2 regions of the Bacillus sp. NPDC094064 genome follow, and region 2 is predicted to be linked to the other one. Evidence: riboswitches for the same ligand, from Rfam matches in the RefSeq annotation. Region 2 holds a riboswitch; the other holds the start of a gene.
What was found. A riboswitch is a leader RNA that binds a small molecule or an ion and turns the genes downstream of it on or off. The one in region 2 is predicted to bind thiamine pyrophosphate.
Positions count from the first base shown of each region.

Region 1: it holds a riboswitch for thiamine pyrophosphate, as region 2 does, so the genes downstream of both, thiT (energy-coupled thiamine transporter ThiT) here and tenA (thiaminase II) in region 2, are expected to answer to the same signal.

Region 1 covers NZ_JBNNUI010000004.1:334,827-338,255, forward strand. The annotation lists gene feoB (ferrous iron transport protein B) at 1-1,557, opposite strand, end outside; gene ACQKNI_RS12305 (FeoA family protein) at 1,554-1,781, opposite strand; TPP riboswitch at 1,976-2,077, shown strand; gene thiT (energy-coupled thiamine transporter ThiT) at 2,164-2,823, shown strand; gene ACQKNI_RS12315 (sensor histidine kinase) at 3,031-3,429, opposite strand, start outside.
Region 2 covers NZ_JBNNUI010000007.1:3,578-7,006, forward strand. The annotation lists gene ACQKNI_RS16565 (SH3 domain-containing protein) at 1-913, opposite strand, end outside; TPP riboswitch at 1,183-1,294, shown strand; TPP riboswitch at 1,355-1,457, shown strand; gene tenA (thiaminase II) at 1,542-2,237, shown strand; gene ACQKNI_RS16575 (ABC transporter ATP-binding protein) at 2,206-2,955, shown strand; gene ACQKNI_RS16580 (ABC transporter permease) at 2,955-3,429, shown strand, end outside.

The DNA.
Region 1 (3,429 bases), on a different contig from region 2:
AGAACCACCGAAAATGAATGTACCAGCTTTACGAACAAATCCTTTCCCTTTCTCCCATGTGCTCAGCCATAACGTTTTCGCTTGCGGCACACGGTAAGGAGGTAATTCAATTACGAAAATAGATTTTTCCGCTTTCAAAATCGTAAGAGACATAATTTTTGTAACGAGTAATGCCAGAACAATCCCTGCAACATATAAAGAAAATACAACAGTCGCCTGACTATTAGGGAAGAATACTCCTGCAAATAATGCATATACAGGTAAACGTGCTGAACAAGACATAAATGGTGTTACTAAAATTGTAAGTAAACGCTCTTTCTCCTGTTCAATTGTTCTTGCCGCCATAATACCTGGAACGTTACATCCAAAACCGATAATCATCGGAATAAAAGCTTTACCGTTTAAGCCAAAGAACTCCATAATTCTATCCATAACAACTGCAATTCGCGCCATATATCCTGAGTCTTCTAATAATGAAATGAAAAAGAATAGTGCAAAGATTTGTGGCACGAATACTAACACAGCACCAACGCCGGCGATAATACCTTCTGTAACGAGTGCTTGAATAAAATCAGAGGCACCAACACTTGTAAGTCCAGCCGTTACCCAATCCGTAAGCTGCCCACCAAAAAAGCCATCTAACATATCAGATAACGGTGTCCCAATCCACGTAAACGTAACCTGAAAAATAAAAAACATAACTGCTAAAAAGATTGGAAGTCCTAAAATTTTATGTGTAATTAACTTATCGATTTTTTCCGAAAAAGGAATTTTCCCTTCTTTCTCATGCTTCATAACATTTGTTTTTAACTTTTCAATATACGCTTCACGAGTTTTGTAAATGTGCTCCTCCAACGTACAATCAAGTTTTCCTTCTAAGCGAGATCGAACGGCTACAAGTTCCTTATAAATTGGTAGTGCTTTCATTTCTTTTTCTACTACTTCGTTATTGCTTAGAAATTGAAGGGCTAACCATCTCGGATGCTCATAATTCGCTGTCTCTAAAAGAGCAATTACTTCTCCAATTCCTTCATCCATTTGTACACCATATGAAATAATGAATGGTTCTTTCTCTTTTTTGCCATTCTCTTTAAGAGTCGTAAGTAATTCTTCACAGCCTTTTCCGGTTCTTGCGATGACAGGAACGACTGTTACACCTAATATTTCTGATAATCGTTTTACATCAATAACAATTCCTCTTTGCTTCGCCACATCAACCATATTTAAACCAATTGAAACCGGCTTACCAAACTCAAGTAATTGCAACGTTAAATGCATATTTCGCTCAAATTGCGAAGAATCCACAATATTTAACATATGATGAAATTCGTCTGTTAGTAGAAAATTCGTAACGACACCTTCATCACGTGAAACTGGATTTAAATCATAGACGCCTGGTAAATCAATTAATGTTCCTTGCTTATCTTTTAATTTACCAACCTTTTTTTCTACTGTTACACCGCTCCAATTTCCTACATACTCATAAGAACCAGTAAGCGCATTAAATAATGATGTTTTCCCTGTATTCGGATTCCCTAGCAAAGCTACCTTATTCACGCTAATTCCACCTTTATCATTTTCGCGTCACAATGACGAATACTAATTAACTGCCCACGACACTCCAATGTACAAGGACCTTTAAACATCGCTTTCTGCTTTATACGAAGCTCGCTTCCTTCAGAAAGACCAAAAGCAGCCAGTCTTCTTTTTAATAACTGATCTAACGACTGAATACTTTTTACTAACACTTTCTCACCAATCTTAATATCTACTAAACTCATAACCTTCCCCCTCAGAAGAGAATGATAATTATTTTCAAGAAAATTATAGCATACTCTATTTCATTTGGACTATACCTTTTTGCTTCATATTTATTAACATTTCAATACAATTATATTTCAATAATTGTCATACTAGATTCATTTGCCATTCTCATCCATTTCGCTTACAATAAACAATAGCAAATAAAGAATCTCGTTATTACAGGGGGAGCCATGCCGCTGAGAGGGAACACTTCGTTCCGACCCTTCGAACCTGTTAGTTAATGCTAACGCAGGGATTGTGCAAACGTCCGAAATACATACCTCTTTTTTATTTACGTATTTCGTATCCTCCTATGATATCTATTCTTTTTTGTATAACTTGGATTTAGGGGGAGACAACATGCGTAACACCAATTTACAAGCGATGATCGAATCTGCTATTCTTGCAGCCTTCGCCATGATTATCGACATTTTACCACTATCACTTAAACTTCCAACAGGTGGTTCCATTTCATTTGCAATGATTCCTATTTTTATTATCGCATACCGCTGGGGCTTCAAAATGGCTTTCTTAGGAGGCTTAATTTGGGGACTATTACAAATTGTTGTAGGTGATGCTTACATTTTAACACCTATTCAAGCATTCATTGAATACTTCATTGCCTTTGCTTTTATCGGATTTGCTGGTTTATTCTATCGTCCAATTCAAAAAGCACTTGCAGTATCTAACGAAGACCAATCCAGTTTGGGTAGCCGTAAAGATAAACCCGCATCAAAACAAAACAAAAAAAAGAACGCACTTGTTTACATTATTCTTGCCACATTTGTCGGTAGTTTCGCTCGCTACTTCTGTCACTTTATCGCCGGTATTATTTTCTGGGGACAATATGCACCAAAAGGTCAATCTGCTGTGCTATATTCATTAATTGTAAACGGTAGTACAATGATTGGTTCTTTCGCTTTATGTACAGTATTACTACTCCTTTTATTTAGAACTTCACCACGCTTATTCAAAAGCATCGGTGCTTCTCAAATGAATACATCAAAGAAGAGCGCTTAATTAGCGCTCTTCTTTCATATCGTAATATCAATTAAAAATACAATAAATGCGCAAAAGAAAATAAATACCATTATACTTAGCCACTTGCTATGCACGGTTTATCGACTCCTTACACAACCTCATTTTCTAACTAAATTATACCCTTTAAAAATAAAGATTAGATAAAGATAATATAAAAATAAATAAAAAAAGCGTAGATCATATTGTCTACGCCTTTTTCGGTAAATAGAAGTAAAATAACACACCATCCCCTGTATTCTTTACCCCATATTCAGCATCGTGTAGTTCTAAAATATTCTTCGAAATGGCAAGACCAAGCCCCGTTCCACCTTGTGAACGCTGACGAGCTACATCCACACGATAAAAACGATCCCAAATTTTATCTAATTGTTCTTCTTCAATGTGAGTACCTGTATTTTCAATACATACTTTTATGCGATCCTTCTCATCTATTGTAGAAATAATAATATCCTCTTTATTTGGTGTATAACGAATTGCATTCGTAATGAAATTTACGATGACTTGTTCAATCCGACCTTGATTTGCTATCACTTCAAATGAACGTATATTTTTATGAACACAAAGTTCTTTTTTTTCTATGTCCAC
Region 2 (3,429 bases):
AATAATAAGATTTCACAACTTTACCTGCAGCAGCAGCTTGAATAGAGACGTTACCTTGTGCTGCAATATCTATACCATAATGCATTTGTTCCCAGCGCATATCAAAGGTTGAGCTAACTTTTCCTTGAGTAGGAAATTTGAAAGCAGCTGGAATTGAAGAAGATTGAGCTGTTTGAGCTTGTGATTGCGGTTGATTTTGTACTATATAGTGTTTTGCCACATATCCGTATCCTGTACCAAAACGAATTTTATACCAAGTTCCTACAGTTTCTACTACTTGTACTTGTGTACCATTTTGTAATGAACCAAGTAGAGCACTACTTGTACTAGCATTACTACGTACATTAAGTTTTGGTGTTGCAACTGTGTACTTCGTATTATTTTGAACTGTAGTTCCTTTTACTAAAGGCTGTGAACCATTAGATATGAATGCTTTTTGTACATAACCTGTTTGACCATTATGTAAAATTTTATACCATTCGCCTTGTTCTTCTTGAATGGTAATGAACTTACCGTTTGGTAATACATCTAAAATTGAAGACTCTAAATTAGGTTCAGAGCGAACGTTTAATGCATTAGCATTGACGATGTATTGATTATTAGATTGAAGTTTGTTTTTTAGTAGAATAGCATCTTTTTGTACGTAACCTACTTTATTATTAACAGATACTTTATACCAATCATTCGTTGTTTCAAGTATATTCACTTTCGTATTAAAGCGGATCGTATCAATAGATGTGCTATTTGTATTGTCTTCTTTATGTAAAGTTGCTTGGTCGACTTTGACATATCCAGTTTTAACATTAGATAATTGTTCAGCGTTTGCTTTTTGTACATTTGTTTCGCCCATAGAAGGTAGTAAAGAAGCAATTGCGACAGTAGTTGCTGTTAAAGCAGTAGCTTTCATATTCATATAATAGAGACCTCCTCTAGTTGTATAGTTGTAATTTTATTATAGTATAAAGATATAATATAGTGGGGGTATTCACATAAATGTAATATGAAATCAATATAAAAATAAATTTTTTGAGGATAATGATTCTTTTTAATCCAATTAATTAGGATATCATTTTCTAAAATGGAATATAATTATTGTATAGCTTGATGATTTTGTTGACAATTGAGAAAATTAAAACAGTTGATGATGTCTTATTACGGTGTTATACTGACAGTGATAATTTTATAGTTTGCTAGGAGAGCTGGTGTTGCCAGCTGAGAGTAGGCCGTAAGCCTTTGATCCTTTTCATTACCTGATCTAGATTATGCTAGCGTAGGGAAGCAATTCGGACACTAACTATGAGTCCCCGTTTCTTTGCGTATAGAAACGGGGCTTTTTTATTTAAAAATTTCATATTGAAACCACTAGGGGTGCTTGATGTGCTGAGAGAGGACTAATCCTTAACCCTTACAGACCTGATCTAGGTAATACTAGCGAAGGGAAGTGGAACAACGAATAAATGTATAATTTTATTTGCTGTAACCACTTCTTATATAGAAGTGGTTTTTTTATTTAGATATATATATTGAAGGGGGAAATAGAAATGAAGTTTTGCGATAGATTATTAGAAACTGTGCAACCTGTTTGGGAGAAAAGTCATAATCATCCGTTTGTAGTAGGTATGGGGGATGGTACGTTAGAAAAAGATAGATTTCAGTATTATATTATTCAAGATTATTTATATCTATTAGATTATGCAAAGCTATATGCAATTGGTGTTGTAAAGGCAACGAACCCACAAATAATGGGGAAATTTGCTGAACAAATTGATGGAATATTAAATGGAGAAATGACGATTCATAAACAATATGCAAAACGACTGGGTATTTCTGTAGAAGAAATGGAATCTGCAAAACCATCTGCTAAAAATTTAGCTTATACAAACTATATGATGTCAGTATCTCAAAATGGCACACTTGCAGAATTAATCGCAGCACTTCTTCCGTGTATGTGGAGTTACTGGGAAATTGGAAAGCGTTTAAATGATATTCCGGGAGCAAGAGATCATGAGTTCTTTGGCGAATGGATTCAAGGATATAGTTCTGAAGAATACGGTAATCTTTGTGTTTGGTTAATTGATTTATTAAATGAAATGGCAGTTGGAAAGTCAGAGAAAGAGTTAGAACGATTAGAGGAGATTTTCTTATATTCCAGCCGATTTGAATATTTATTCTGGGATATGTCCTATCGTAAGGAGATGTGGGGATTTGAGGAGCAAGAACATACTACAGTTTCATAATGTTTCTTTTCATTATGATGAGAAACCAATCATCAGTGAATTAAATGCTTCTATACAAGATAAAGAATTTGTCAGTATTATCGGACCAAGTGGTTGTGGGAAAAGTACTTTATTTCGCCTTATAACAGGCTTAGAAGAAGCAAGCGCTGGAAAGATAGAGCTGACAGAAACAAAGAGTCATCCTGTAGGGTATATGCCCCAAAAAGATATGCTCCTGCCATGGAGAACGATTATTGAAAATGCGGCCCTGCCGCTAGAGTGCCAAGGTGTGCAGAAGAAAGAAGCGCAAGTGAAGGCAAAGGAACTGTTGCATAAATTTGGTTTACAAGGATACGAGAAAAAATATCCGAAAGATTTATCTGGAGGTATGAGACAGCGTGTATCTTTTATTCGAACATTGTTAACAGGCGGAGAGATATTGTTATTAGATGAACCGTTTAGCGCGTTAGATGCTTTAACGAAGGCTTCTTTGCAAGAATGGTTGTTTGAACAATGGAAAGAGTGGGAAAAAACAATTTTATTCATTACTCATGATGTTGAAGAAGCATTGTTCCTTTCGAATCGAATTTTAGTAGTGGAACAGCAACCGATAACGACTTTGACTGAGCGAATTGTGCCACTTGGCCATAACAGAACACGAAAGGATTTATATAAACCGGACGTGTTAGCGCTGAAAGAGGAACTTCTTAGTATGTTACAAAGGCAGGTACTTGTATGATGAACCGATTGAAAGAATTAGTTCCTGCCATTACACTTTCTAGTATTTTACTTGTTATGTGGGAAATAGGCGCAAGAATTGTAGATGAGATGTACATTTTACCGTCACCGTCTGCAATCGTAATGAAGATATGGAAACTAAAAGATATATTATTTACGGTTCATTTGCCGGCAACGTTATACGTCGTTTTAATAGGTGTTGTTATTTCTGTCGTATTAGGTGTGGGGCTAGCAATGTTAATGAATGCGAGTACATGGATGGAAAGAGCTTTTTATCCATTATTAGTTGCCTCACAAACGATCCCGATTACCGCGCTTGCTCCGCTCTTCGTTTTATGGTTTGGATACACAATCTGGAGTAAGGTCGTTGTTACAGTTTTAATTACGTTTTTCCCGATTGCGGTCAATACGTATGATGGACTGCGTAGTACGAAAAAAGAATGGGAGGAGCTCTTAGTTACATATGGAGCAACGA